DNA from 3 places in the Breoghania sp. genome. Region 1 is predicted to be linked to each of the others. Evidence: predicted binding sites of a transcription regulator. Region 1 holds the regulator's gene; each other region holds the start of a gene.
What was found. Region 1 encodes PhoB, which activates phosphate uptake and scavenging genes when phosphate is short. Its sites were predicted from a motif close to TGTCATNNANCTGTCAT; they were not measured.
Positions count from the first base shown of each region.

Region 2: a site for PhoB is predicted at 7,546-7,562, ahead of ABGM93_RS07450 (inorganic phosphate transporter). Genes of this name have one in related genera too.
Region 3: a site for PhoB is predicted at 4,266-4,282, ahead of ABGM93_RS05905 (RNA degradosome polyphosphate kinase). Genes of this name have one in related genera too.

Region 1 is NZ_OY771475.1:2,264,264-2,274,237, reverse strand. It holds gene pstA (phosphate ABC transporter permease PstA) at 1-1,084, shown strand, start outside; gene pstB (phosphate ABC transporter ATP-binding protein PstB) at 1,181-1,996, shown strand; gene phoU (phosphate signaling complex protein PhoU) at 2,037-2,750, shown strand; gene phoB (phosphate regulon transcriptional regulator PhoB) at 2,791-3,486, shown strand; gene ABGM93_RS09805 (GcrA family cell cycle regulator) at 3,669-4,193, opposite strand; gene ABGM93_RS09800 (aspartate aminotransferase family protein) at 4,562-5,761, shown strand; gene argF (ornithine carbamoyltransferase) at 5,758-6,696, shown strand; gene ABGM93_RS09790 (Hsp33 family molecular chaperone) at 6,693-7,694, shown strand; gene ABGM93_RS09785 (efflux RND transporter periplasmic adaptor subunit) at 7,861-9,303, shown strand; gene ABGM93_RS09780 (efflux RND transporter permease subunit) at 9,300-9,974, shown strand, end outside.
Region 2 is NZ_OY771475.1:1,693,137-1,703,110, forward strand. It holds gene ABGM93_RS07415 (formate dehydrogenase subunit alpha) at 1-1,813, opposite strand, end outside; gene ABGM93_RS07420 (twin-arginine translocation signal domain-containing protein) at 1,922-2,152, opposite strand; gene ABGM93_RS07425 (molecular chaperone TorD family protein) at 2,278-2,868, opposite strand; gene apbC (iron-sulfur cluster carrier protein ApbC) at 3,257-4,447, opposite strand; gene mntR (manganese-binding transcriptional regulator MntR) at 4,609-5,058, opposite strand; gene ABGM93_RS07440 (Nramp family divalent metal transporter) at 5,519-6,796, shown strand; gene ABGM93_RS07445 (NUDIX hydrolase) at 7,011-7,517, shown strand; gene ABGM93_RS07450 (inorganic phosphate transporter) at 7,724-9,208, shown strand; gene arfB (alternative ribosome rescue aminoacyl-tRNA hydrolase ArfB) at 9,325-9,747, shown strand; gene ABGM93_RS07460 (acetamidase/formamidase family protein) at 9,799-9,974, opposite strand, start outside.
Region 3 is NZ_OY771475.1:1,302,311-1,312,284, reverse strand. It holds gene purN (phosphoribosylglycinamide formyltransferase) at 1-488, opposite strand, end outside; gene purM (phosphoribosylformylglycinamidine cyclo-ligase) at 485-1,558, opposite strand; gene ABGM93_RS05920 (CDP-alcohol phosphatidyltransferase family protein) at 1,807-2,397, shown strand; gene ABGM93_RS05915 (AI-2E family transporter) at 2,394-3,494, shown strand; gene ABGM93_RS05910 (DnaA/Hda family protein) at 3,491-4,165, shown strand; gene ABGM93_RS05905 (RNA degradosome polyphosphate kinase) at 4,424-6,559, shown strand; gene ABGM93_RS05900 (Ppx/GppA phosphatase family protein) at 6,653-8,086, shown strand; gene ABGM93_RS05895 (glycosyltransferase family 2 protein) at 8,322-9,398, opposite strand; gene ABGM93_RS05890 (glycosyltransferase) at 9,395-9,974, opposite strand, start outside.

The DNA.
Region 1 (9,974 bases):
CGATCCGCGTGGACAGGCGGCGCGCAACGAGCGTGTGCTCATGATGGCGAACTATCCGGTTCTCGCCACTGGCGCGCTTACCGAAGCTCTGGGGCTCGATCCGTCCGACCGCAAGTTGCGCAAGGACCTCTCCGGCATGATTTCCGGCGGTGTGCGTACGCAGCTCCGCGACATGGTTCTGGCCGACCCCTCCCTGATCGGACAGACCCGTCCGGTCTGGGTGCTGGCGGCCGCCGACGTCGACAGCGCTTTCAAGGGGCAGATCGATCTTTCCGTCGACGAGAGCCGCCGCAAGGTGAACGATCGCCAGGTTGAGTGGATGAAAACGCTCGCTGCGAGCGGCGCGCTGGAGAAGCGGTTCAATACCGGCATCTTCTTCAATGGCGCCTCCAGCCGCCCGGAAATGGCGGGCATGGGCGTGGCGATGATCGGCTCCATGTACATGATGCTGATCGTGCTGGCGCTGGCGCTTCCCATCGGCGTGGCGGCGTCCATCTATCTGGAGGAATTCGCGCCGAAGAACCGCTGGACCGATCTCATCGAGGTCAACATCAACAATCTGGCGGCTGTGCCGTCCATCGTCTTCGGCCTGTTGGGGCTGGCGGTCTTCATCAACTTCGCCGGGCTGCCGCGGTCCGCGTCGCTGGTTGGCGGTCTTGTCCTGACGCTGATGACCCTGCCGACGATCATCATCTCCACCCGCGCGGCGCTGAAGGCGGTGCCGCCTTCCATCCGCTCCGCGGCGTTGGGTATCGGCGCTTCCAAGATGCAGATGGTCTTCCACCACGTGCTGCCTCTGGCCGCCCCCGGTATCCTGACCGGAACGATCATCGGTCTGGCGCAGGCACTGGGGGAAACCGCACCGCTCCTGCTGATCGGCATGGTCGCCTTCGTCGCCGACTTCCCGGCAACGCCGATGGATCCGGCAACCGCGCTGCCCGTGCAGATCTACATGTGGGCGAACGAGGCGGAGCGTGCCTTTGTGGAGCGCACTTCGGGTGCCATCATCATTCTGCTGATGTTCCTGGCAGTCATGAACATCACTGCGATCATTCTGCGGCGCAAGTTCGAGCGGCGCTGGTAAGCGCACAGCGAATATCGCATTGCGGACAGAACAGGCGCGTCATGCCGGCTTTGGGGCATCAGGCCAGGCGGCGATAACGCTGAAGGGAATTGAAAAATGAGCGATGCAATGGAAATGACGGACGGCTTGACCGGCGATGCGCCGGTTCCCAGCAATCCGATCATGATGCGCGCCAACAAGGTCTGCGTTTTCTACGGAGAAAAGCAGGCGTTGTTTGAGGTGGACCTTGATGTGGCCGCCAACGAGGTGACGGCACTGATCGGCCCTTCGGGTTGCGGCAAGTCCACATTCCTGCGCTGCCTCAACCGCATGAATGACACCATTGACGGCTGTCGTGTCTCCGGCGAGATCACGCTTCAGGGCGCGGATATCTACGATCCGAAGGTGGATGTGGTGGAGCTGCGGGCAAGCGTCGGCATGGTGTTCCAGAAGCCCAACCCGTTCCCCAAGTCGATCTTCGAGAACATCGCCTACGGCCCGCGTATTCACGGTCTTGCAAAGAACAAGACCGACATGGAAGAAATCGTGGTGACCAGCCTCCAGAAGGCAGGGCTTTACGAGGAGGTCAAGGATCGGCTCAACGAGCCCGGCACCGGTCTTTCCGGTGGCCAGCAGCAGCGTCTGTGCATCGCGCGCGCCATCGCCGTTAGTCCGGAAGTGATCCTGATGGACGAGCCGTGCTCCGCCCTCGATCCCATTGCCACCGCCCGTGTGGAAGAACTGATCGACGAGCTGCGCGAGAACTACACGATCGTGATCGTCACGCATTCCATGCAGCAGGCCGCGCGCGTTTCGCAGCGCACCGCTTTCTTCCACCTCGGCAAGCTGGTCGAGGAAGGGGCGACGGACACGATCTTCACCAGTCCCAAGGACAAGCGGACCCAGGATTACATCACGGGACGCTTCGGGTAATCCCCGACCGCCGAATGGCGCAGGAAAAGAGGGAAAAGGCATGGCAGAGCATATCGTAAGCGCATTTGATCAGGAACTGCGGCAACTGGCGAGCCGGATTGCGGAAATGGGCGGTCTCGCGGAGACCATCGTCAACGACTCCATCGTGTCCTTGACGCGTCTGGACACCGAGCTTGCGCAGTCTGTCGTTCTCGCTGACCGTCGTCTCGACGCCTTGCAGTTCGAGATCGAGGACAAGTCCGTCCTGATGATCGCACGCCGCCAGCCGATGGCAGGCGATCTGCGCCAGATCGTGGCGGCCATGCGCACCTGCAACGAGCTGGAACGCGTCGGCGATCTCGCCAAGAACATCGCAAAGCGCGTCATCGCCATCAATGGCGAGTTTCATTCCAAGAAGCTTGTCATTGGTGTGGAGCACATGGCGGAACTGGCCATGCAGCAGCTCAAGACTGTTCTGGATGCCTACACGCAGAGCAATGCCGAGGAAGCCCGCAACGTGCGTGAGCGCGACGAGGAGATCGATCGGCTCTACACTTCCCTGTTCCGCGAGTTGCTCACCTATATGATGGAGGATCCGCGCAATATCTCCATGTGCGCGCATCTTCTGTTCTGTGCCAAGAACATTGAGCGTATCGGCGACCACGCGACCAATATCGCGGAAAACATCCACTACATGATCACCGGCGAGCAGCTCACGGACGAGCGCCCGCGTGCCGACGAGACGGAATACTCCGCTGATGACGGCGAGAGCTGATCTCGACGCGCAGACTGGAATGAGGCTGGAGACCTAAGGAATGGCGAAGGTTCTTGTCGTAGAGGATGAGGAACCGCTCAGGCTGCTTCTGCAATACAATCTGGAAGCGGAAGGCTACGTGGTCGAGACCTGTGCAAGGGGCGACGACGCCGAGATCTTGCTGCGCGAGTCGCAGCCGGATCTTCTGTTGCTGGACTGGATGCTGCCGGGGCTTTCCGGCATCGAGTTGTGTCGGCGCCTGCGTGCACGCGAGGAGACCGACCGCCTGCCGATCATCCTGCTGACAGCGCGCGGCGAAGAGGCGGAGCGCATTCGCGGTCTCTCCACCGGAGCTGACGATTATGTCGTGAAACCCTTCTCGATCCCCGAACTGGTGGCCCGCGTGGCGGCGATCCTGCGCCGCTCCAAACCGGAGGTGGTGTCCTCGCAATTGCGCTCCGGTGACATCGAGCTCGATCGCGAAACCCGCCGGGTCTATCGCTCGGGCCGCGAGATTCATCTGGGGCCGACGGAATTCCGCCTTCTGGAGTTTCTGATGCAGGCGCCAGGCCGCGTCTTCTCGCGCGAGCAGTTGCTCGACGGGGTCTGGGGCCATGATGTCTATGTCGACGAGCGCACCGTCGATGTTCATGTCGGTCGTCTGCGCAAGGCGATCAATCGCGGCAAGGCGAAGGATCCGATCCGCACCGTGCGCGGCTCCGGTTATGCCTTCAATGACCAGTTCGCGGCAGCCTGAGGCCGCGAACGACGCCGCGCGTTCGCGCGTAGATCCCGTATTGCAGATCTGAAATACAAGAAAACGGCCGCTTTGGAAGCGGCCGTTTCTCTGTAGATCAGGGCTTGTCCGTCACATGCGTGATGGGGAAGCCAATTTTCGTTTGACCGGCCCGCATGAGGGCAGGTCGCCCGGTCTCGCGATCAGCCCCGAGCCCGCTGCCCGCCGCGCTTGCGGTCGTTCATGGGCTGGTAGGCGATGCGGCAATGGTGCGGGCAGTAGGGGACGCCCGGCTCCGAATTGCGACCGCAGAAATAGAAATCCTCGCGGCTCGGATCGCCGATGGGCCATTTGCAGGTCCGCTCGTTGAGCTGAAGGATCGTGGCACGCTGTTCTTCGGGGATCACCAGCTCGGCCACCGGGGCAGGCTGGGCCGCGACCACGGCAACGGGTGCCGCTTCCGCCTTCAGCGCCGTCGCGCCAACCGTACGCGGGGCTGCGGGCGGGGCCGCAGGCCGGGTGGTGGGCGCAGATGCCGCAGGACGGGTGCGTCGCGGCTTTGCAGGGGCGCTGGCGGTTTTCGCACGGCCGGAGAGTCCAAGCCGGTGCACCTTGCCGATTACAGCATTACGAGTAACGCCACCAAGTTCGGTGGCAATTTGACTTGCGCTCAGACCTTCTGACCAAAGCCTCTTCAGAAGATCAACGCGTTCGGTTGTCCAGGACATTTGATAACAACTCCGCCGAATAGCCGCTTCTCAACGGATATACTCAGTCTTCAGCCGCCGGATGACGCCTGCCAGATTTAACAGATTGGTTACGAACTCGGTCCGCCACACGAGATGTCGTGTCTGAGTGCCCGCAGAGTACAATATGGCGGAAAGCCGTCGCAACCCTGCCTCATGCAAAAACGGCGGATAACCTCGGTTTTCCCCAGTTAAGCTGAGGCAGTTATGCCCGGTTTCAGAGCAATTTATCCGGTCAAGCTTTGCATTGACACTATCGGGCGCTGGCGGTGTATATAGGTCCTTCGCAGCCGTGCCGCCACATTGGCGGCACGCTTTGTTTCTGGCCCTGTTTGACTGGGGATCGGATGATGAGTTCGTCGTCTCTCTTTGGAACCTATGCACGTAGTAATCTGGCTTTCGTCAAAGGCGAAGGCAGCTGGCTTGAGACGGCTGACGGGCGACGATTTCTCGACTTCGCCGCCGGCATCGCGGTCAACTCCCTTGGCCATTGCCATCCGCACCTGACCTCTGTTCTGCAGGAACAGGCGGCGAAACTGTGGCACGTCTCCAATATTTATGCCGCACCCGGTCAGGAGCGCCTGGCCGAGCGCCTTTGCGCGGCAACGTTCGCGGACCGTGTCTTCTTCACCAATTCGGGTGCGGAAGCCATGGAGGCCTGCATCAAGACGGCACGGCGCTACCAGTATACCAAAGGGGCGCCCGAGCGTTTCGGCGTGATCACTTTCGAAGGCGCCTTCCACGGCCGCACCATCGCCACCATCGCGGCGGGCGGTCAGGCCAAATACCTGGAAGGCTTCGGCCCCAAGGCGGCAGGCTTTGATCAGGTTCCCTTTGGCGATCTGGACGCGGTGAAGGCGGCCATCAACGACACGACCGCGGCGATCCTGATCGAGCCGATCCAGGGCGAGGGCGGCATTCGCCCCGTCCCGCATGAATTCCTGCGTGGTCTGCGCGCCTTGTGTGATGCCCACGGTCTGCTTCTCATCTATGACGAGGTGCAGACGGGCGTTGGCCGTACGGGCAAGTTCTTCGCCCATGAATGGTCTGGCGTCGCCCCCGATATCATGGGCGTTGCCAAGGGCATCGGCGGTGGCTTCCCGATGGGGGCATGTCTGGCGACCGAAGAAGCGGCGGCCGGAATGGTCCCCGGCACCCACGGCACGACCTATGGCGGCAACATGTTGGCCATGGCTGTGGGCAATGCCGTGCTCGACATCGTGCTGGACGATGGCTTCATCGAGGACGTGGCGCGCAAGGGGATTTTGCTGAAGCAGAAGCTCGCTTCCGTGGTCGACAGCAACCCGGACGTGTTCGATATGGTGCGCGGAGAAGGTTTGATGCTCGGCATCAAGTGCAAGGCACCGGTGGGCGAGGTTGTCGCCAGCGGGCGCAATCACGGCATTCTCACCGTGCCGGCGGGCGACAATGTCATGCGCCTGCTGCCGCCTTTGACGGCGACGGAAGAAGAAATCGACATGGCCGTGGAGCGCTTGGATGCGGCGGCGATGTCTGTCAAGGACGCGATGATGAAGGGGGCGAGCGCGTGAAAAAGAATGCAGGTACACGCGACTTTCTCGATCTGAGCGAGGTCCCGGCGACCGAGCTCAAGGCAATTCTGGCGGAAGCGCGCAGGATCAAGGGCGCGCGCAACGGCGTACGACGCGGCGAAGGTCCGCTGGCGGGCAAGGTGCTGGCCATGATCTTCGAGCAGCCCTCCACGCGTACACGCATCTCCTTTGATGTGGGTATCCGCGAGCTGGGCGGCGAGCCGCTCATGCTGACGGGCCATGAGATGCAGCTGGGCCGTGGCGAGAGCATTCCCGACACGGCGCGTGTGCTGTCGCGGTTCGTGGACATGATCATGATCCGCATTCTCAGCCATGAGGACCTGCTGGAGCTGGCGGAATATGCGACCGTGCCTGTGATCAACGGGCTGACAAAGAACTCGCATCCCTGCCAGATCATGGCGGATCTGATGACCTACGAGGAGCACAAGGGATCCATCGCGGGTCGCCGCATCGCGTGGGTTGGCGACAGCAACAACGTGCTTCATTCCTGGATGGAGGCCGCCGAGCGTTTCGACTTCGAGCTGCGCGTCGCGACTCCGCCGGAACTCGCCCCTGACATGGCGAAGGTGGACAGGATCCGGTCCGCTGGCGCCAACATCATGTTGACCAACGCGGCCGAGGAAGCGGTGGAGGATGCCGATTGCATCATCACCGATTGCTGGGTGTCGATGGGCGATGAGGAAGAGCAGTATCGTCACAATCTGCTCAAGTCCTTCCAGGTCAATAACGCGCTCATGGCGAAGGCCAAGAGCGATGCGATCTTTATGCATTGCCTGCCAGCCCACCGCGGCGAGGAAGTGACTTCCGAGGTCATGGACGGTCCGCAGTCGGTGGTCTTCGACGAGGCGGAAAACCGCCTCCACGCCCAGAAGGGCATCATGGCATGGTGCATGGGAGCTATGGCGCAGTCATGAGCGATGAGACGCAGGCGGTAACAGAAGCGGGCCCGGTGGAACTGGCCGGCGACGATGCGGTGCTGCCCTTCGCCGTGGAGCCGCTCGATGTGCGCGGGCGCGTTGTCTATCTCGGCAAGACGCTCGACGCCATCCTTCAGCGGCATAACTATCCCGAGCCGGTGTCCCGTCTTCTCGGTGAGGCGATCGTGCTCACGGCCCTGCTCGGAACGTCGCTGAAATTCGAAGGCCGCTTCATCCTGCAGACGCAGACCGATGGTCCCGTCTCCATGCTGGTGGTCGATTTCGAGACCCCCGACCGCATCCGCGCCTGTGCCCAGTTCAAGACTGAGGCCATCGACGAGGCCGTGGCCGCACAGCGTACGTCCTCGACCGATCTGCTCGGGCGGGGCACGCTTGCCATGACCATCGATCAGGGCCAGCACATGAGCCGCTATCAGGGCGTCGTCGCGCTGGATGGCGGAACGCTGGAAGATGTCGCGCACCGCTATTTTGCCCAGTCGGAACAGATCCCGACCCGGGTGCGTCTTGCGGTTGCCGAGGTGCTGGAGCGTCAGCCGGGAGAAAAGCCGAGCCAGTCCTGGCGCGCGGGCGGTTTGATCGTCCAGTTCCTGCCGGAAAGCCCGGAACGGATGCGCAAGCCGGATCTTCACCCCGGCGATGCTCCCGACGACATCGATCTGCCGGAAATGGGCGACGAGGACGACGCATGGGTGGAAGCTCAGGCGCTGGTTGACACCGTCAAGGATGTGGAACTGACCGATCCCGACATGGCCGCTGAGCGTATTCTCTTCAGCCTGTTCCACGAACGCGGTGTTCGTGTCTTCGATCCGCAGCCGTTGCATGACCGTTGCCGCTGCTCGCGAGAGCGCGTGAGCGACATGTTGCGCGGCTTTTCTGCCGATGATCGCGACCACATGACGGTGGGCAATCAGATCGAGGTAACCTGCGAATTCTGTAACACCACCTATCATTTCGATCCCGCCGATTTCGACTGAGAGCGGAAAGGCGGCGGGCCCGGACTGATGTCTGAGGTTCCTCTTACGGAAATTTAATCCAAGGCGACCTGATTTCAGTGCATTATTGCGCCTATGGGATCAGAGCCCCGTCCGGCAAACTGCCGACGGAGAACCGGCCGATGGTCGGGCTTGGAGAAATACGCCGTTGCTGAAGACGATCGACACCGAAACCGGGGCGCCGACGTCCGGTTCCTCCGCGACGCGACAGGATCAGGCCCGCGCGGGTGACGGCGCTCCTGATGATCCGCCGCGGCGCTTCTCGACTTTGACCGCAACGCGGGCGCTGGCGCAGGTCGTGATCGCCGCCGTGATCCTTGTCGGTGCCGTCTACACCTATTTCCATCTCGTGGAAACGCGCAAACCCATACCCTCCCGTCCCGAACGCGAGCAGGTCTATGTGGTGCGCTCGGTCGAAGCCTCCGTCGGGGACCAGCGCCCGATCATCTCTCTTTATGGTGAGATCGTCGCCGCCCGCACCGTGGAATTGCGCGCGCTTGTCGCCGGCAAGATCGTCAACGTCAGTGACAATCTTCAGGCAGGCGCCCCGGTGGATGCGGGGGACAGCCTCGTGGAGATCGACCGCTTCGCCTATGAGGGGGCTCTGGTTGAGGCGAGGGCCAATCTGGCCGAGGCGCGCGCCCGTCTGATCGAGTTGGAAGGCGGCGTCACGCTTGAACGCGCGAATGTGGAATTCGCACAGGAACAACTCAGCTTCGCCGAGCGCGATCTGGAGCGCGGACAGCAGCTTCTGGCGCGCGGCTCCGCCACCGAACGCACCATCGACGATCGTGGGCTGATCGTCAGCCAGCGTCGCCAGCAGCTTGATCAGCGTCGCTCCGCGCTTGCAGTCGAAGAAGCGCGGGTGGAACAGCAGAAGGCGACGATCGCGCGTCTTGAATGGAAGCTCCAGGAAGCCGAACAGGCGCTTGCAGACACCACGCTCGCCGCGCCCTTCGATGCGGTCGTGCGCACCGAAGGGGCTGAGGTCGGGCGTCTTGTCAATGTCAACGACGTGGTGGCTGTCCTTTACGATCGCAACGCGCTGGAAGCTCGTTTCACCCTTTCCGACAACCAGTACGGTCGGCTGCTGGACGAGGCGGGAAAGCTCTTCGGGCGAAAGGTGGAGGTGATCTGGTACATCGGCAATGAGCCCGTGACCTTCACGGGGCAAATCGTGCGCGTCGGCGCGGATGTGGCCTCCGAGCGCGGCGGTGTGGATGTTTTTGCCCGGATCGAGGCAGGAGACACCGAAGTCCCGCTGAGGCCGGGCGCATTCGTGGAGCTCAGAATCCCGGACAGGCTTTATCAGCAGGCCGTGCGCCTTCCTGAAACCGCGATCTACGGCGGCAGACATGTCTATGCCGTTATCGACAATCGGCTGGAACGGCGCGATGTGAACGTCATCGCCTATGAGGGCAGCGATGTCATCGTGCAGGGCGATATCGCCGACGGCGAACGCATATTGCAGACCCAGATTTCCCAGATCGGCAATGGCCTGCTCGTGCGCGAGGAAGGTCAGACGACCGCTGGGCCGGGGCCGCCGGGCAAGCCGCCGGCTGCGGCTTCATCCGAAGGAGCGCGCCCGTGAACCGGCTCGATCGGATCAACGGCCTGGCCAGCTTCTTCGTGCGCCACCCCAATGCCGCCAATCTTGTGATGGCGATGCTTGTCCTGTTCGGGATTTACGGTCTCGTACAGCTCAATACCCAGTTCTTTCCCACCATTGAAAGCAACAATATCTCCATCTCCGTGAAATGGCCCGGCGCCAGCGCGGAGGACGTGGAAGGCAACATCCTTCAGGCAATCGAGCCCGAAGTGCGCTACATCGACGGCGTGGATGAGGTCGTTTCCTATGCCCGCGAGGGCGTGGGCAGTATCCAGATCGAATTCGTCGAAGGCGCGGTGATGTCCAAGGCGCTCTCCGACGTGGAACAGGCCGTCAAGGCGGTCACGACCTTGCCGGAAGATTCCGAGACCCCCACAGTCAGCTACCGCCAATGGTACGACCGGGTCGCCCGCATCGCCATTTCCGGCGATTTTCCCGAACGCTCCCTTATCGAGTTTGCTCGCAAGATCCGTGACGATCTGATCGACCGCGGTATTGACCGCGTATCCTTCAACGGTCTGCGCGCGCAGGAATATGTGGCCCGGATCCCGGAGCGGGAGCTGCGTCGCCTCGGCATGAGCGTTGCCGATGTGGCGGAGCGTGTCGCCGCCAACACGCGCGACCTGCCCTCCGGCAACGTGCAAGGCGGCGTC
Region 2 (9,974 bases), 570 kb from region 1:
GGGTGAGGTCTTCCACCAGCGGCTCGCCGTCCTTGACCTCGATATGCTTGAACATCTCGTCCGCGAAGCCGAACTTCTCGGCGAACATGTGCATGATCGTGTGGTCGGGCTTGGATTCAAACAGCGGCTCCACGATCTTCTGGCGCCACTGAAGGGATCGGTTCGACGCGGTGACGGACCCATAGGTCTCGAACTGGGTCGTCGCGGGAAGCAGGTAGACGCCATCGGTGCGATCCGACAGGATCGCCGAAACGGTGGGATAGGGATCGATCACCACGAGGATGTCGAGCTTCTCCATCGCCTTTTTCATGTCCGGCAGACGCGTCTGCGAGTTCGGCGCATGCCCCCAGAAGACCATGCCCTTCACGTTGTCCGGCTGCTCGATGTTTTCCTTGGCTTCCAGAACGCCGTCGAACCAGCGCGAGACCGGGATGCCGGTGGCGTTGATCATCGACTTGTCTTTGCCGTCGGCGTCCTTCTCGCCACTCAGCGCGAAGCGGCCATAGAGATAATCGAAATCGACGTCCCAGACGCGCGCCCAGTGCTTCCAAGCGCCGTTGCTCAGGCCGTAATAGCCGGGCAACGTGTCGGCGAGAACGCCCAGATCGGTCGCGCCCTGCACGTTGTCATGGCCGCGGAAGATGTTGGTGCCCCCACCGGCCTTGCCCATATTGCCCAGCGCAAGCTGCAGGATACAGTAGGCGCGGGTGTTGTTGTTGCCGTTGGTGTGCTGGGTGCCGCCCATGCACCAGATGACGGTGCCGGGACGGTTGTTGACCAGTGTGCGCGCAACACGCTTGAGCTGGGAACCGGGAACGCCGGTGACGCGCTCGGTCTCTTCCGGGGTCCACTTCTTGATCTCGTTCTTGACCTCGTCCATGCCCCAGACGCGCTGGCGGATGAACTCCCGGTCTTCCCAACCGTTTTCAAAAATGTGCCAAAGGAGGCCCCAGACCAGCGCCACGTCGGAACCGGGACGGAACCGGACATATTCGGTGGCATGCGCCGCGGTACGGGTGAAGCGCGGGTCGCAGACGATCAACGGCGCGTTGTTCTCTTCCTTGCACTTCAGCAGGTGCAACAGCGAGACCGGATGGGCCTCGGCCGGGTTGCCGCCGATGACGAAAATCGCCTTCGAATTGTGGATGTCGTTGTAGGAGTTCGTCATCGCGCCATAGCCCCAGGTGTTGGCGACACCTGCGACCGTGGTGGAGTGACAGATACGGGCCTGATGGTCGACATTGTTCGTGCCCCAGAAGGCCGCGAACTTGCGCATCAGGTAGGCTTGCTCGTTGGAGTGTTTGGCCGAGCCCAGCCAGTAGACGCTGTCGGGACCGGAGCTTTCGCGGATCTCAAGCAGCTTGTCGCCGACTTCGGCGATCGCCTCGTCCCACGAGATACGCTGCCACTTGCCGTTGACGAGCTTGGTCGGATATTTCAGACGTCGCTCACCGTGGGCATGCTCGCGCACCGAGGCCCCCTTGGCGCAGTGCGAGCCGAGATTGAAGGGGCTGTCGAAGCCAGGCTCCTGCCCGGTCCAAACACCGTCCTGAACCTCTGCCAGAACCGTGCAGCCGACCGAGCAGTGTGTGCAGACCGTCTTCAGGGTCTTTGTGTCGCCGGAGGAAGGCTCTGCCGCCTCAGCCTTGCGAACCATGCCGCTGGACAGGCCGGATACCGCGGCCAGACCGCCGACGGTCAGACCGGAGCGCTTGAGGAAACTGCGGCGATCGATGGCTCCAGCAGCCACATCGCGCAGGGCGGTCGCCAGTGGCGCGCGCTCGGCTGTGCCGTTTACCTTCTTCCTGAGCATTGTCTTCTCCCTGACAATCATGAGGCGCGGCCATCTGGCGACAACAAGCCCGGATCAACCGATCCGGGCGGGCACTGACCCGCGCAATTTTCTTTTCGGGGCGGGCTCCTAGAAGCGGGCCGTCTCGTAGGCGCGCTTGACGTGTTCAGTCACCCGGTAGCCACCGGGACGGCCCTCTTCCACGGCCTCGGCAGCCCCCGCATCCGCGCCCGTAATCACCGCCGCGCCACCGGCCAGGGTTCCAAGGCTGGCAAGCTTGAGGAAGCCACGACGATCCGTCCGCGCCGCGTTGTCGTCGATTTCATTCGCGTCCAGCTTTTTCGAACCATCCACGGACATGACGTCCTCCTTGTTCACAAACCGTTCTTTACGTCTTGTCATTGACGGCGCTTGCGCGCCTTGTTTTCCGGGCGGGGCGCACTTGCGCCACCTATAGGACCAGCCCCGAAGCCTCCCCAGGATGTTCAGTCAACCATCTCGAACCCAGATTGTTCGATGCCGAGGAACACGCGCCCCAGCGTTCCAAGCGGCGCGTAAAAGTGCGCGGCTTGAGCTTTTTCGAGATCGCGGAAAAAGTAAGGCCCCCAGTCAGCCAGATGCGCCGTGAAGAAGGCTTTCTGGGTGGCGAGGTCGGCAGGATTTCCGAACCGGCCGACAATCAGCCCGGCCATCATGTCCAGAATGGCGGCCATGTGATCTTCCGGCTCACGCACTGAAGGATCCCGCTCAATGCCGAGCTCCTTCATTCGGGCGCGAAGGCGGGCCAGCGGCTTTTCGTTCAAGAACCCGGTGAGATAGTAGGACGCATAGGGAAGCAGCTCACCACGCCCCAGACCAATGAAGAGATCATGGTATTCGCGCGCCAAACGGTCGCTCGCCTGCTCGTTTGGCGACAGCGCATCCGGCGAGCATTCGCGCGCCAAAGCGGCCATCACCCCAAGCGGACGCCCCAGATCGCTCGCATCGCCTGTCAGGCGCGCAAGGTCGGCAAGCATCGCGGTGTCAGGCGGCGCGGAAAGCAAACGCGCGACGAGCCCGTAGAGACGAGCGCGCATTGCGTCCTCTTCCCCCAAGGGAATCTCGTTCGGCGCAGGTGTTATCCGCGCAGGGCTCGCTGTCATGTTCTAATTCTCCCAATTCCAATTCTAGGCAGGAGACCACTCGACAGCAACCGGAAAATATATTGCAACGCAAACACTTACGCGAAAATAGCACGACTGGTTTAACATGCATTCGTTCCGGTATTTAGACAAAATCCGGAACGGAAATCACAGAAAAACACATTTCACATAGCGCTGCGCAAGCGAGGCTGTCACCGGGACACCCAGCGCCAGTATTTCCACGGAAGGGCTTGCGCATGCACTGGCGCTCAGTCGGACCGGCTGGGTGCCGGTCCGATTCGAGATATCGCGTATTTGAGGGATGCCCCGTGAACGTGAGGGGTCAGTCGAACACAATGGCAGGGGCGGCCTGCGCGCCGTCCTGCCTGTTTCGTGCAACCTCTTCCCAGACCTTGGTCGCAATCTCGCGATAGAGCGCGGCATGCGGACCGTCGGGCTCGGATACGACAACAGGGGTGCCCGCGTCCGAGCGCGCCCGGATTTCCATGTGAAGCGGAACCTCACCAAGGAACGGGACACCCAGTTTTTCGGCCTCGGCGCGCGCGCCGCCATGACCGAATATGTCGGACCGCTCACCGCAGGAAGGGCACAGGAAGTAACTCATGTTCTCCACGATACCGAGGACAGGCACATCGACCTTTCGGAACATGTTGAGGCCCTTGCGGGCATCGATCAGCGCCAAATCCTGCGGCGTGGAGACGATGACGGCGCCGGCCAGCGGCACCTGCTGAGCCATGGTGAGCTGAGCATCGCCGGTTCCAGGAGGCATGTCGACGACAAGCGCGTCAAGCTCGCCCCACGCGACCTCGCGCAACATCTGCGTGAGAGCCGACATGACCATGGGCCCGCGCCAGATCATCGGGGTTTCCTCCTCCACGAGGAACCCCATGGACATGACCTTCAAACCGTAGCCCTCAAGCGGCTTGAGAACGCGGCCCGATACGGGCTCTGGGCGACCGGTGAGATGAAGAAGGCGCGGCAACGAGGGGCCGTAGATATCGGCATCGAGAATGCCGACCTTGAGGCCGTTCGCCTTCAGCGCAAGCGCCAGATTGACAGCGGTGGTGGATTTGCCCACGCCGCCCTTGCCGGATGCGACGGCAATGATCGCACCAACACCGGGAACGCCCGGCTTCTCAGAATTGCCTTGTGCGGCCGGCCCACTCCTTCCGGCCATCGGCGGCGGCACGCTGCCGGCCTGCGCGGCGGAAGGCGCGGGGCGCACCGGCGCTGCGGCGGGAGCCGGCGACGGCGAGCCCGGTTTCTTCTCAGCCGTCAATGCCACCATGACCTTGCCGACACCCGGGATCTCGGAAACGATCCGCTCTGCGGCCTGACGCAGCGGCTCCAGTTCCTGAGCGCGCTCGGAGGGAACGGTGATGGAGAAGATCACCCGCCCATCGGAAATGAAAATGTCGGAGACCAGACCGAGCGAGACGATGTCGCTTTCCAGATCCGGCCCCTTCACCATGGAAAGCCGTTGCAGCACTGCTTCCTTGGTCACGTCAGCCATAAGCGGTTACCCCATTTCATTCGAAGCCAGCCCCGGCATCGGGGCGTGGAAATCCTGCGGCGTAAACTAGCTCGGTCTTTCGCCGGGTCAATCGGAACGCGGGGTCTATTCGGGAACTGTTGAAGACGGAACGCCGCGAGCGGCCCTCACGGCGGGAGGACCTATTCGCCAAGAAAACGACGCATCGCGGCAAGGGTCCCGGCAGAAACATGGTGCTCCATTCCCTCGGAATCGATGCGCGCGGTATCGGGATCGACACCAAGGGCCAGCAGGAAGCGTTCCACGATCTCGTGGCGAAGGCGAGACGCATCCGCCATGGCGCGCCCTCTTTCGGTCAGGAATATGCCGCGATAGCGTCGGGTCTCCAAAAGGCCTTCTTCAGCAAGACGACGCAGCATCTTGGCAACTGTCGGCTGGGTCACCCCGAGACGCGCGGCGATATCAACCTGCCGCGCTTCGCCCTGATGGGTCAGAAGGTCATCGATCAGTTCGATGTAATCTTCGGCCAACTCGCTGCGGCGCGCGGCGCGGACCTTGCAAAACCCCGCCCGATGCTTGGCTTCGTCGACGAGAACCTTTCCGCCATCGTTCACGTGCGAGTTTGCAGCCATTGCTCCTGTTTCCCGATATGTGCGCGTTTTCGCCCTACCCAGCGCTTAGCCACGCTCGCCCCCGCATTGGTGCCAGAAAAGATGCTCGCCCGGCAAGATGCCTCCGCCTGGCTGAGACCCCATTCGCGAAGCGGCCGCAACGAGGGAAGTTGGCCGCAGCCGATGCCCCACCACCCCCTGGCGGGAACACAACCGCGACCAACCCTCTCCCACCTTCAGTACTTCCACACAAACTTTGTATTGGCAAACTAATATAGCAAAGGCTATATTTACGGTAGGTTCACTCCCGTCCCGTCGATAAAATCAGCGACCCGAACAGGGCGCGGACTGGAACTGCACCAATCCTAAAACGAAAGCCAAGAAGCCCTTCCCCGCTCACGCCCGAGCCCTCCATACGCGAACCGGACCATTTCCTGCGCAAGTTGTCCATAAGATCCAGTGTGTGCCCATGAGCAAAAACATGAACCTCTCCCAGCGCACCACGGAAGACATTCGCGCGGCCCTTTCGGGTGAAAAGCGCGGCTCTGCGCTCTTGTTTGCCGGACCGGCCATCATCGCCTCCATCGCCTACATGGATCCGGGCAATTTCGCCACGAACATCCAGGCCGGCGCACGGTACGGCTACGCGCTTTTGTGGGTGGTTCTGGCGGCGAACCTGATTGCCATGCTGTTCCAGTCGTTGTCGGCCAAACTCGGCATTGCCACGGGATTGAACCTGGCGGAAATCTGCCGTGCGCGGTTTCCCCGACCCGTCGTCTGGTTCATGTGGGGGGCCAGCGAAATCGCGGCGATGGCGACGGATCTCGCGGAGTTCCTCGGCGGCGCCATCGGGCTGGCGCTGCTGGTCAACATGCCGCTGATCTGGGGCATGGTGGTGACCGCAATCGTGACCTATGCGATCCTGCTGTTCGAACGCTCGGGCTTTCGCACCATGGAACTGATCATCGGTTCGCTGGTGACCCTGATCGGAGCCTGCTACGTGGTCGAACTGTTCATTGCCCCCGTGCAATGGGGATCGGCGGCGAGCGGGATCGTAAGCTTCCAGATCCCGGACGCCTTTGCGCTGACAATCGCCGTCGGCATCGTCGGCGCGACAGTGATGCCACACGCGCTGTTCCTGCATTCGGGCCTGACACAGCACCGCGCAGGCCGCGTGACGGTGGAGCAGAAACGCAAGCTTTTGCGGTTCTCAAACCGCGAGGTGATCATTGCGTTGGCAATTGCCGGGCTGGTGAACATGGCGATGGTGATCATGGCGGCCGCCGCTTTTCACCTCGGCCATTCAGATGTGGCCGAAATCGAAACCGCCTATCACACCCTGACACCGCTTTTGGGTGCGGCGGCAGCCGCCGTCTTCCTGATTTCCCTGATCGCATCGGGCATTTCCAGCTCGGTGGTCGGCACGATGGCGGGCCAATTGATCATGCAGGGCTTCACAGGAATGCGCATTCCGGTCTGGCTCAGACGATTGATTACCATGGTGCCCGCCTTCGTCATCATCGCGATGGGCGCCGATGCCACGATGGCGCTGGTGGTCAGTCAGGTGATCCTGTCACTGGTGCTGCCCATTCCGATGGTCGCTCTGGTTCTTGTCACCGGAAAACGCTCCGTGATGGGAGAATTCCGCAACAGCCGGCTTACACAAGGCGCGGCAATCGCCGGAACATTGCTCGTCCTCTCGCTCAATGCGATCTTGCTGACGCAGATATTTGGATTGCCGATCCCGTTTCTGGACTGAAAAGCATCCGGCGGCCACACGTCAGATCAGTATATTCACCAAGAAGTATCGACGCATCGACCTATCAATGAACATGGGTCAAAGACCGCAAGAAATTGAAAAAGACACATTCAAGCCAACTTTATGGCAACTATACTGATGTCAAAAACTGGACCATTCTGCATACTGCCTGATCTCGAATCGCGAGACCAAACTTCCGACACTCCGAGCTCAAATGAACACATTCTTCAAAGTCCTTGCCGCCGCCATACGACCGTCCACACTGGCCCCTGCTCCGAAGATGAAACGGAAGCGGCAATATGCGGCGCTGCCGGTGCGTATGAAGGATGGAAAGCTCGAAGTTCTCCTGATCACAAGCCGAGGCACCGGTCGGTGGATCATCCCCAAGGGATGGCCGAAGAAACAACGCTCTCCCCACAAGCTGGCGCTGCTTGAGGCCTACGAGGAAGCGGGCATTCGCGGCAAGATCGAGCGTCTGGAGATCGGACACTACGACTATATCAAGTGGATCGACGAGCATCACAGCGTGGCGTGCCGAGTCGGCGTCTTCGTGATGAAAGTCCGCGACATGCTCGACAAATGGCCCGAGATGAACGAACGCAAACGTCGCTGGGTCTCTCCCGAGGAGGCCTCAGACTTGGTCGATGAGCCGCAATTGTCGGCGCTTCTGGCGAGCCTTCATGCGCAGAAAATCACACAAAAGCCACTTAAGTCGGCGTGACTTTTTAACGCCGAGCGCACAGAAGCATTGTCATAAAACTGTCATCCGCCTATGACCGGGCGCTGTAACGGTGTATTGGGGCCGCGCGAACACGCGCCATGCGTGTGCGCTCGTTCCCCGACACAGGCATTTTTCCCAAGACCGGCAACGAAGACAGGCTGATCAGGATGACCGTGAAAGGCCAAGGTTCGCAGCGCGAGACAGCGATGCGCAAGACCTCTCTCGACAAGGATCTAAACAAGTTTCTGACCCTGGACATCGCCCGGCGGTCGGTTTCCTCCCGTCTGACGGCTCCGGGTGTCGCGATCCTTTTCATCGTGGTTGTCGGCCTTTATGCCGGCCTGACACTGGGCATCTCCGATACCACGCTGTTCATCATGATCGCCGCGATGCTGGGCGGCTACATGGCCCTGACCATTGGCGCGAATGATGTGGCCAACAATGTGGGCCCGGCCGTGGGCGCTCGCGCCCTGACGCTTGTCGGCGCGTTGATCATTGCCGCCATCTGCGAAACCGCGGGGGCGCTGCTGGCCGGTGGCGACGTCGTGGCGACCATATCCAAGGGTATCATTGATCCTGTTGCCGTAGCCGACAGGAACATCTTCATGTGGGCGATGATGGCGGCACTGTTTTCGTCCGCCGTGTGGGTCCATCTGGCAACATGGATCGGGGCCCCCGTCTCCACGACGCATTCTGTTGTTGGCGGCGTCATGGGCGCAGGTGTCGCAGCCGTCGGCTTTTCCGCGGTCAACTGGGCCACGATGAGCGCCATCGTGGCGAGCTGGGTGATCTCTCCGCTCATGGGCGGCGTCATCGCGGCCCTGTTTCTGGCCGTCATCAAGATCAACATCGTCTATCAGGACGACAAGATTGCGGCGGCGCGCAAATGGGTGCCGTTGCTCATGGCCGTCATGGCCGGCGCCTTCACCAGCTATCTTTGCATGAAGGGCCTGCGCAAGATTTGGCACCCCACCACCTATGAAATCGTCGGGATCTCCTTCTCCGTTCTGGTGTTGACCTATATCGCTTCCAAGCCGTGGGTCTATTACCAATCGCAGGGGATGGAGAACCGCAACCAGTCGCTGCGCAAGCTCTTCCATGTCCCACTGATCGCTGCAGCCGCCCTGCTCTCCTTCGCGCATGGCGCCAATGATGTCGCCAATGCCGTCGGCCCGCTGGCGGCCATCGTCCATACGATCCAGTTTGGCGACGTATCCTCCAAGGTGCACATCCCGATCTGGATCATGGTGCTGGGCGGGATGGGTATTTCGCTGGGGCTATTGCTGTATGGGCCGCGCATCATCCGCATGGTCGGCGAGCAGATCACCAAGATGAACCCCATGCGCGCCTATTGCGTGTCGCTGTCGGCGGCAACCACAGTGATCGTGGCTTCCGCGCTGGGCCTGCCGGTTTCCTCCACCCATATCGCGGTTGGGGCGGTTTTCGGGGTCGGCTTCTTCCGTGAGTATTACACCGCCCACAGCAAGCGGCGGCGGGAATATGTCCGCAAGAAGGGCCGCGGCGGATCGGATCTGTGGGACGAAAAGCTCGCCTCGCCGGACGAGTTGCAGCGCCGCAAGCTGGTGCGCCGCGCGCATTTCACCACCATCATCGCCGCGTGGGTGATCACCGTCCCCGCAGCCGCCGCCCTTTCCGCCTCCATCTATTACCTGTCGCTGCTGATCCGCTGAGCCGGCCTTCGCGCGACTTGGCAATTCAAGCCAGGCTAGGCTATGCAACTGGGACGCATTCGGCGCGGGGTCTCTCCGCGCCGCCTCCCCCTTATGCTCACCAGACCGGCCCGACCATGATCGCGATCACCGACAAAATCGCCATCGAAGATGACGAGATCGAGGAAGTCTTCATCAGATCCGCGGGACCGGGCGGCCAGAACGTCAACAAGGTTTCAAGCGCGGTGCAGCTGCGCTTCGACATCCGCCATTCCCCCTCACTTCCAGACTATGTGAAGAGCAAGGCGGAAACGCTTGCCGGATCGCGGCTGACCAAGGATGGGGTGATCGTCATTCAGGCCATGCGCTTCCGCACACAAGAGCAGAACCGCGCCGACGCGATGGAGCGGCTTGTGGAGCTTCTGCAAAAGGCGGCGGAACGTCAGGCCTATCGGGTCAAGACCAAGCCCACGCGCGCCTCAAAGAAGCGTCGTATGGACAGCAAGACAAAGCGTGGGGCGGTGAAGAAACTAAGGTCCGGCAAGATCGGCACGGACTGAGATGGGGGCGATGCCGCCGATGGCGGCGGCATCGCATCTTATAGTCCGTGATCAGGCGCCATATTGTTCGCGCGCGAAGGCCGCAAGGCCAGCGGCCTCAAGCTTCGACATCGGAGCAAGGAAGGTCACCTGGACGACACCCGGCTCGCGGCCGATTTCGATGGCGCCGTTGATCGTGGCGCGGTTCATCACCTCTGCAACCGTCATGTCGAGAAGCCGGGCCGCGC
Region 3 (9,974 bases), 960 kb from region 1:
GTCAGAACCGGTACGGCTGCCTGTGCGATGATCGGTCCGCCATCCATGTCGTGGGTCACGTAATGAACCGTCGCGCCATGAAGGCGCACCCCAGCCTCAAGTGCCCGGGCATGGGTGTTGAGACCTTTGAAGGCGGGCAAAAGGGCCGGGTGGATGTTGATCATCCGTCCCGCCCAGGTATCCACCAGCCAGGGGGTGAGCAAGCGCATGAAGCCCGCAAGGCAAAGGAGCTCGATGTCGTGTTCGCGCAAGACGGCGTCAATGGCGCGTTCGAATGCTTCCCGATCCTGTCCGAAAGGCTTGTGATCGACGACCGCCGTTGTAATGCCTGACTTGACCGCGCGTTCAAGACCCGCCGCCTCGGGCCGGTTGGACACAACAAGTGCGATTTCCGCCGGATAGGCCGGGTTTTCAGCAGCCTCGATGAGCGCGGCCATATTCGCGCCGCGCCCGGAAATCAGAACGCCGATACGCTTGCGCGCGGTCATGCGGAGAGGTCACCGTTGAAGACGACATAATCCGCGACCCGGTGCTCGATATGGCCCAGACGCGAAACAGTCTCGCCCTGACCAGTGAGGATTTCGCTCACCTTGTCAGCCGCTTCCGCAGCGACGACGACCACCATGCCGATGCCGCAGTTGAAGGTGCGCAGCATCTCTGGTTGCTCAACCCCGCCAGCTTCCGCAAGCCAGCCGAAAACCGGGGGCAGGGCGATGGTGGAAAGATCGATGTGCGCGCAGCAAGTGTCGGGCAGAACGCGCGGAAGGTTCTCGGGCAGTCCACCGCCGGTGATATGGGCAAGCGCCTTGATGCCGTCGCTTTCCTTCAAGGCAGCGAGCAGCGGCTTGACGTAGATCCGCGTCGGCGCGAGCAACGCGCGGCCGAGCGTCTGGTTCTCGTCGAAGGGAGCGGGCGCGTCCCAGGCAAGGCCGGAACGTTCCACGATACGGCGTACCAGCGAGAAGCCATTGGAATGGACGCCAGCCGAGGCCAGCCCCAGAACCACGTCGCCGGGCTTCACGTCGGACCGCGGCAGGATCGAACCGCGTTCAGCCGCTCCCACCGAAAACCCTGCGAGATCGTAGTCGCCAGCGGCATACATGCCGGGCATTTCCGCCGTTTCGCCACCGATGAGCGCTGCGCCGGCAATCCGGCAGCCCTCCGCAATGCCGCCCACAACGGTCGCCGCCGCTTCCACGTCCAGCGCTCCGGTTGCGAAATAGTCGAGGAAGAACAGCGGCTCGGCACCCTGCACCACGAGATCGTTGACGCACATGGCCACGAGATCGATGCCGACGGTGTCGTGAATGCCGGTGTCGATGGCGATCTTCAGCTTGGTTCCCACGCCATCATTGGCCGCGACCAGAACCGGATCCTTGAAGCCAGCGGCCTTCAGGTCGAACAGGCCACCGAAGCCCCCGATATCGCTGTCGGCGCCGGGGCGCGAGGTCGCCTTGACCAGCGGCTTGATCCGCTTCACCAGCGCATTACCGGCATCGATATCGACACCTGCCTCGGCATAGGTCAGGCCGTTGCCCTTGGGGGTTTTGTCGCTCATGGAATGCGCTTTCGCAGTTTGAACCTTCTTGCGCTTTCAAACCAGTTGAGCGCGGGGAAGTCAAACGCGAACACGCAGGAAGCGGCGCGCGGGTGCGCCCACGCGCGAGGAAGTCGTGGATGGCAAGGTTCGGCATGGTGCCGTCGCGCGGCAGCATCGTAAAATTGACGTAGCGATACTGGTCCGCGGTATAAATGCGCATTCTTTCGCATCATGTTTGCGAGACGCTCATTTCCGGGTGCCATGTCATGACACTGCCGAACCTGATTTCCATTTTCCGCCTTGTGATTGTGGCGGTGATCATCGCTTGCATCATTTCACGGAACGATCAGGCCGCCTTCTGGTTGTTCGTTGTGGCAGGCCTTTCCGATGCGGTTGATGGCTTCATTGCGCGCCAATTCGGTCTCATGTCCGAGCTTGGAGCTTATCTGGATCCTCTGGCCGACAAGGCGCTTCTGGTCTCGGTCTATCTGAGCCTCGGGCTTGTCGACAGATTGCCCGCATGGCTCGTCATTGTGGTGATCAGCCGGGATATCCTGATCGTCGGTGCTGTCATTCTGTCGTGGGGCCTGGGCAAACCCATCAAGGTGCGGCCGCTGATGGTCTCCAAGGCGAATACGGTGCTACAGATCGCGCTGGCCGGCGTGGTTCTGGGAGAGGCCGGTCTCGGGATCGCAGTAGCCGGGTTGCCATTCCTGTTGATGGTGGCGGTCGTCCTTCTCACGACGATCTCCACCTTGTCCTATATGGTGGATTGGCTGGCGCATATGTCCGGCACTCAGGCAATGGCGGATGGACCGTCGGCCATTCAAGACAACCGCAAGGGGGCGGGGGAATGACATTGCAGCGCCGGTTCACGTTCTGGCTGATCGCACTTGCCGCCGTGATTCTGTTCCTGTGGGTGTTTTCGCCCATTCTGCTGCCCTTTGTGGCGGGCATGGCTCTCGCCTATCTGCTCGATCCTGTGGCCGATCGGCTTGAGACAATCGGCATGAGCCGCATGTGGGCGACGCTGACCATCATGGTTCTGTTCGTTCTCGTCTTCGTTCTTGTCCTTGTCCTACTCCTGCCGGTGCTTGGGAACCAGCTTGCCAATCTCATCGAGGCGATGCCGGATTATGTCGCGCAGCTGCACGGCCTGGTCTCAGAGCATTTCGGCAAGCGCCTTCAGCAGATTTCCGGGCTCGGATCGTCCGAAATCAAGAGTTCGCTGGGCAATCTCATGTCGCAAGGCGCTGGCTGGCTCGCCAATCTGATGAAGTCGATCTGGAGCGGCGGGCAGGCGCTTTTGTCGCTCATGGCCTTGTTCGTCGTGACGCCTGTTGTGGCCTTCTACCTGCTGCTCGACTGGGACCGCATGATGGCCAAGATCGATGGCTGGTTGCCGCGCGAGCATCGCGACCTCGTTCATCGGCTCATAGACGAGATCGACAGCGCCGTGGCTGGCTTCGTGCGCGGTCAGGTGAGTGTCTGCCTGATTCTGGGAAGCTTCTACGCCATCGGGCTTGCGGTGCTTGGCTTGAAATTCGGCCTGCTGATCGGCTTGGGGGCGGGGCTGATCAGCTTCATCCCCTATGTCGGCGCGACCACCGGGCTTGTGCTTTCGCTGGGCGTCGCCCTGGTGCAATTCTGGCCGAACTGGCACATGATCGCGGCGGTTCTGGCTGTCTTTTCCGTCGGGCAGTTTCTGGAAGGAAATATCCTTCAGCCGAAGCTTGTGGGTAACCGGGTCGGATTGCACCCGGTCTGGCTGATGTTCGCGCTTTTCGCCTTTGGATATCTCTTTGGATTTGTCGGCATGCTCGTGGCGGTGCCGGTGTCGGCGGCGATCGGCGTGCTTGCCCGTTTTGCGCTGGAGCAGTATCTCACAAGCCCACTCTATTATGGGGCTCCCGCAGCCGCGGGAACGACCAAGGGCGCCGAGGACGAGGAATGAGCGAGCAAACGCCAAGCCAGTTGCCGCTGGAACTGCCGCACGAGGCGGCGCTTGGCCGTGACGATTATCTTGTGGCCGATTGCAATCGGGCAGCTTTCAGCCTTGTCACGTCCTGGCCGGATTGGCCCTCCGATTTCGTGCTGCTGGCCGGACCTGTTGGGGCTGGCAAGACCCATCTCGTCTCAATCTGGCAACAGGCGAGCGGTGCAACCGTGATCCCTGCGTCGAGCCTTGGCAGGCTCGATGTTCTTTCCCTGGTGCGCGAGGCGCCGGTGGCGGTGGAGGATGCCCAGGGCGGCATTGATCAGGAATCGCTTTTCCATTTGCTCAACGCCGCCCGTGACGCCAAGCGGCAGGTGTTGATCACCTCGCGAAGCTGGCCGGGGTCATGGAACCTGACATTGCCCGATCTCGCCTCCCGCCTGCGGCTGGCGACGCCTGTTGAGGTGGCGGAACCCGATGACGATCTGTTGCGCCGTGTGCTGGTCAAGCTTTTCGCCGACCGGCAGCTTTTCGTCGAAGCCGCGGTGATCGAATTTCTGGTCGTGCGTATGGAGCGTTCGCTTGAGGCGGCAAACCAGATCGTCGCCCGGCTCGACAGAGAGGCGCTCGCCGCTCAAAGGCGCATCACCCGGCCGATGGTGGCCGCCGTGTTGTCCCGTGAGATCTGATTGTTTGCGATATTAATCGGAAGTTTCGGTGGATGAACTCGCATTGACGCGACGAGTTCGCGTAAACTGCGGACATGGCCTACTCCACCTGCATTCGGACTGTCACATTACCGATATATGGAGGAGGTTCCTGAATCGCGGAGTGCTGACATGGACGAACTGGCAAAGCCGTTATTGCCCGCCGAAAAGATTGCTGCAGACAAGGCTCTTGAGGCGGAATTGGTCGCTGGCGGGTTGAGCGAGGAAGCCGCGCACCTGATGACCAGCCCGGCCCGCTTCGTCAATCGCGAGACTTCCTGGCTGCAGTTCAATATGCGCGTTCTCGAAGAATCGATGAACATGCAGCATCCGCTGCTGGAACGCCTGCGTTTCCTGTCGATTTCCGCGAACAATCTCGACGAGTTTTTCATGGTCCGGTTCGCGGGCCTGAAAGGACAGGAGCGCGCAAATGTGCGCACCGTGTCTGCAGACGGCCTGTCGCCATGGGAACAGCTGACCAAGATTTCCGACCGCGTGACGGAGCTTCAGTCGCGTCAGCAGGAAATCTGGCGCGCGCTACGCTCTGAACTTGCAGATAACGGCATTCTTCTGGTGGAGGCAGATGGCCTTTCGGATAGCGAACGGGACTGGCTGGAAACCTTCTTCCTGACGCGGATATTTCCGGTCTTGACGCCGCTTGCCATCGACCCCGCGCATCCGTTTCCCTTCATTCCGAATCTGGGTTTCTCGCTGATCCTCGATCTTGTGAAGGTCGGCGGTCGGTCGAGCATGACAGCGCTGTTGCGCATTCCCAATCAGGTTCGCCGCTTCATCGCTCTTCCGAGTGAGGAGGGCGAGGACGGTCATCATCGGACCCGTTTCATTGCGGTGGAGACCATTCTCAGCCTTTTCATCAAGCAGCTTTTCCCCGGGTACGAAGTGCGCGGCAAGGGCGTCTTCCGCATCATCCGCGATAGCGACATCGAAATCGAGGAAGACGCGGAAGACCTGGTGCGGCTGTTTGAAAGCGCGCTGCGGCGCCGTCGTCGTGGATCGGCCATCCGGCTTGAGATCGAGGCCGCCACGCCGCCCGCCCTGAGGGATTTCGTTGCCGAAGCCATGCAGGTGGAGGAGAGCGACACTTTCCTCTTCGATGGATTGATGGCGCTTACGAACCTGTCTGAACTGGTCAGCATTGACCGCTCGGACCTGAAATTCGCGCCCTATACCGCGCGCTTTCCCGAGCGTGTGCGCGAACATGGCGGAGATTGCTTCGCCGCCATCCGCGAGAAGGACATTCTGGTCCACCATCCCTATGAATCGTTTGATGTGGTGGTCCAGTTTCTTCGCCAGGCTGCGCTCGATCCCGATGTGGTCGCGATCAAGCAGACGCTCTATCGCACGTCCAATGACAGCCCGATCGTGAAGGCTCTGTCGGAGGCAGCAGAGGCCGGGAAATCCGTTACCGCGCTGGTGGAGCTGAAGGCCCGTTTCGACGAAGAGGCGAATATCCGCTGGGCTCGCGATCTGGAGCGCGCCGGTGTGCAGGTCGTCTATGGCTTCATCGAGTTCAAGACCCACGCCAAGCTGTCCATGGTGGTACGGCGCGAGCAGGGCAGGTTGACGACCTATTGTCATATCGGCACCGGCAACTACCATCCGATCACGGCGCGGATCTATACCGATCTTTCCTTCTTCACGGCCGATCCCGTGATGGCTCAGGATGTGGCGAAGGTCTTCAATTTCATCACCGGCTACGCAGAGCCTGCCCAGCTTCAGAAGCTCGCCATTTCCCCCATCTTCATGCGCGCGCGCATCGAAGAGCTCATCATGGCGGAAATCGAGCATGCCAAGGCCGGGCGGCCCGCACAGGTCTGGCTGAAAACCAATTCCCTTGTCGATCCCGGCATTATTGATCTTCTCTACCGTGCCAGTCAGGCGGGCGTACAGGTGGATCTTGTCGTGCGCGGCATCTGTTGCCTGCGTCCGGGAATTCCCGGGTTTTCGGAAAATATCCGGGTGAAGTCGATCGTCGGACGTTTCCTGGAACACAGCCGGATCTTCTGCTTTGGCAACGGAAAGGGGCTGCCTTCGCCGGAAGCGATTGTCTATATGGGATCGGCCGACTTGATGCCCCGCAATCTGGACCGCCGGGTGGAATCCATGGCGATGATCGAGAACCCAACTGTGCATGAACAGATTCTCGATCAGATTATGGTTGCGAATATGAAAGACAATCAGCAGAGCTGGCGCGTATTGCCTGACGGCAGTCACGAGCGCATAGTGCCGGCGACCGGCGAAGAGCCGTTCAATGCACATCAATACTTCATGACGAACCCGTCGCTGTCCGGCCGCGGCAAGGCTCTCAGGAAGAATTTCCCGAGGCTGTTCGTCAGCAAAACGAAGCGGAAATAGACCCTGTCTTCCACCTTGCGAGAATATGCCCCCGGACGGTTGCAGAATGCGCGTCCGGTCGCCGTAGTGGACATCGGATCGAACTCGGTTCGCTTGGTTGTCTATGAATCCCTGTCGCGGGCTCCGACGACGCTTTTCAACGAGAAGATCCTGGCCGGCCTCGGGCGCGGCGTGGGCGCTTCGGGGCGCCTAGCGGATGAATCGGTCGCGATGGCGATGGCCGCCCTCGTGCGCTTTCGCAAGTTGTGCGACCAGATAGGTGTCTCCAATATCCGCGTATTGGCCACGGCTGCTGTTCGCGATGCCGAAAACGGAGCCGATTTCATTCAGGCTGCCGAATCGGTTCTGCGTGAGCCGGTGAATGTCCTGTCCGGCAAGGACGAGGCGCGCTATTCGGCCCAGGGCGTCATGTCGGGATTCTGGCGACCGGATGGATTCGTCGGCGATCTCGGTGGCGGCAGCCTCGAACTTGTCGATCTGAAGGGCAAGGAGATCGGGCAGGGGCGCACCTTCCCGTTGGGGGGCATCCGGCTGGAGGAGGATTCCGGCGGCGATGTCGCGGTGGCTTCGAAAATCGCCTCCCAGGCACTTGAGAAGGCCGATTGGCTTCGCGAAGGTGAGGGGCGCGATTTTTATGCCGTCGGTGGCACATGGCGGTCTCTTGCCCGCCTGCACATGACGCAGACCGGCTATTCCCTCAACGTGATCGACCACTATGTGATCCCTGCCTCCGAGGCTTTGGAGTTCTGCCGGGTCATCGCGCATAGCGAGCTCGACACGATCGACAGCATCGAGGTCATCTCCAAGCAGCGGCGTCCGCTTCTGCCCTTTGGCGCCGTGGTGCTGGAACAGGTGCTGCGCAAGGTCCGGCCGAGGCGCATCGTTCTTTCCGCACTGGGTGTGCGCGAAGGCCTTCTCTACGACATGATGGCGCCGGAGGATCGCGACAAGGATCCGTTGAAGGTCGCCTGCCGGGAGCTGGCGCTGCTCAGATCGCGATCGCCTGCGCATTGTGAAGAGTTGATCGTCTGGACAAACAAGGTCTTTGAGGATCTGGGGATTGAGGAGAGCGAGGAAGAGTTCCGTCTGCGCAAGGCCGCCTGTCTCCTGACCGACATCGGCTGGCGCGCCCATCCGGATTATCGGGGCGCGCAGAGCATGGCGGTGATCTCCAATGCGGCCTTCATCGGCATCGATCATCCCGGACGGGCCTATCTGGCTCTCGCGGTCTTCTACCGCTATGCGGGGCTGGTCGAAGATGCTCTGAGCCCTCGGATCCGCGAACTTGCCTCTTCCAGACTGATGGAGCGCGCCCGCATCCTTGGTTGTGTTCTGCGTGTTGCCTATCTGATCTCTGCCGCGATGCCGGGGATCATTCTGAGAACGTCTTTGTCGATCCGCGACAAGGACCTTGTTCTCCAGCTTGATGGCGGTCTTGCCGATCTTGACGGGGTTCGTGTCCAGAAGCGGCTGTCCAGACTTGCCAAGATGCTCGGTCTGGCAAATGCCAGGATAGAGGTCGCCTGACACCCCGCGCTCTAAGAACTTCTTGTAGCACCGTGATATCCAGCTCCCTCCCTATCTGTTGCTCCAACCGGGGCTATACGCCCGTGGCCGGAAGCTGAAGGGCGACGTCCAGATCTGCATTTACTGCTGAACTGCTCTTCATCGCGGGCAAATTTTGATGGCTTGGAGCTATTCCTGGGCGAACCACTGCCGTTTTCGCAGCCCAAGCGCGCCTGTGGTGCGCTCTGTCGGCCGGCTAAATGCGGTCTCTCATGAGACCGGCGTCGATCAGGTCCGCCGTGGAGCGGAAATGCCGCGTCTTGGAATACCCCATCCCTTGTGAGAGCCGGTCCAGATTGGTGCGATATTCCTGGTAGAAGAAGCCGCCATTTGAGTGCTGAGCGCGGGCGATATTGGCTTCAACCTTTTCTTCCAGATCGCCTAGATGCTTGAAATGGAGGAGGCTTGCCCAACGCGCGCTCAGCTTCTTGGGCGTGCGTAATGAATGTACACCCTCGCGGAACTGACACGACCTGTCCCATTTGAGAAACGCGACCTTGCTCATCACCTCCGGATTCTGAGGCAGGTACCGCTTGATCTGGCGGAAGAGGGCATAGAGCAGGCGTAAAGAAAGGCCGGTCGGCAACCAGTTTGAGCGAAGCGGCATAAGACGCTCCATGATGCCGAGGGCAAGCCTTTGGGAAAGGGACGTATTCGTGCGAAGAAGGCGCATGCGTGCGCCACCGAAGATGTGGAAGGGCGGGGTCGGCCAGCGGCGAAGGTCCTTGAGCGGGATCGGCATGCGCCAGTAGCCGGAGCCATCGAAACAGGCGCTATGGGCGATCATCGACTGACCGGCCTCGTAACGCGGCGGGTTCGGCTCGCTCGAATAGGTGTCGACCATCGTGCAGAACACCGCATCTGCACCCTCGTCGTCCTCGACGCTTTGAACGAAATCGGCGAGGCGTTTCTCCGGCCAGCCGGGATAGACGAGCAACTCATCGATATCGACGAAAAGCACCCAGAAACCGGCGAGATAGGTGTCGGCCAGCGTCTTGCGCCAGACGGCTTTGTAGTCCCTGTAGGACTTCAGCGACCGAAAGACATGAACATCCGGCTGTTCTTGCAAGTATTGGAAGGAGCCGTCATCTGAGCCGTTGTCGATGATGAGGAACCGCTCGACCCCGATAGCCCGATGATGGGCAAGAAAGTCGGGCAAACGAAGGGCTTCGTTATAGCAAAGGCAAAGGGCAACCGGTCCGCTCACACCGGTCATGTCCACGTCCGGGAGCGTTTCGAACATGTCCTGAAGCTGTTCGGTCATGGTGGTCATTTCGCTTTTCGGGAACCGAACAGGGTATCGATGTATCGTTCTGCGATCACGTCCTTGGAGAATTCTGCCTTTAGCTTGGCAGCTCCAGCCGCAACCATCGCCGCGCCGAGCCCCTGTTCGCCCCTAACGCGGGCGAGGCAGTTGGCAAGCGCCTCGTCATCTCCGATCGGGGCGAGAAGGCCCTGTACGCCGTCTTCGATCAGCCAAGTCGGGCCTTCGCTCGTCGTGGAGACGACCGGGCGCTCCGCGGCCCAAGCCTCCAAAACCACATTGCCCAGAGGCTCGTGGGTGGAGGGAATGCAGAAGGCGTCGCAGGCCGCCAGATGTGCGCCAGGGTCCTTGACCCATCCGCCGAAGCGCAGGCGGTCACTCAGACCTGTCTCGGCTGCGATGCGGCGCAGGTTCCCTTCCTCCTCGCCATCGCCCAGAAGCCAGAGATAGGCCCCGTCAAGACGCGCGACAGCGCGGATCAGCGTATCGAAACCTTTACGGTCCACGAAACGGCCCATGCCGAGAACGACAAAGGCATCCTCCGGCGTGTCGAGCAGCTTGCGGTCAAGCGCGGGAACGGGCTTG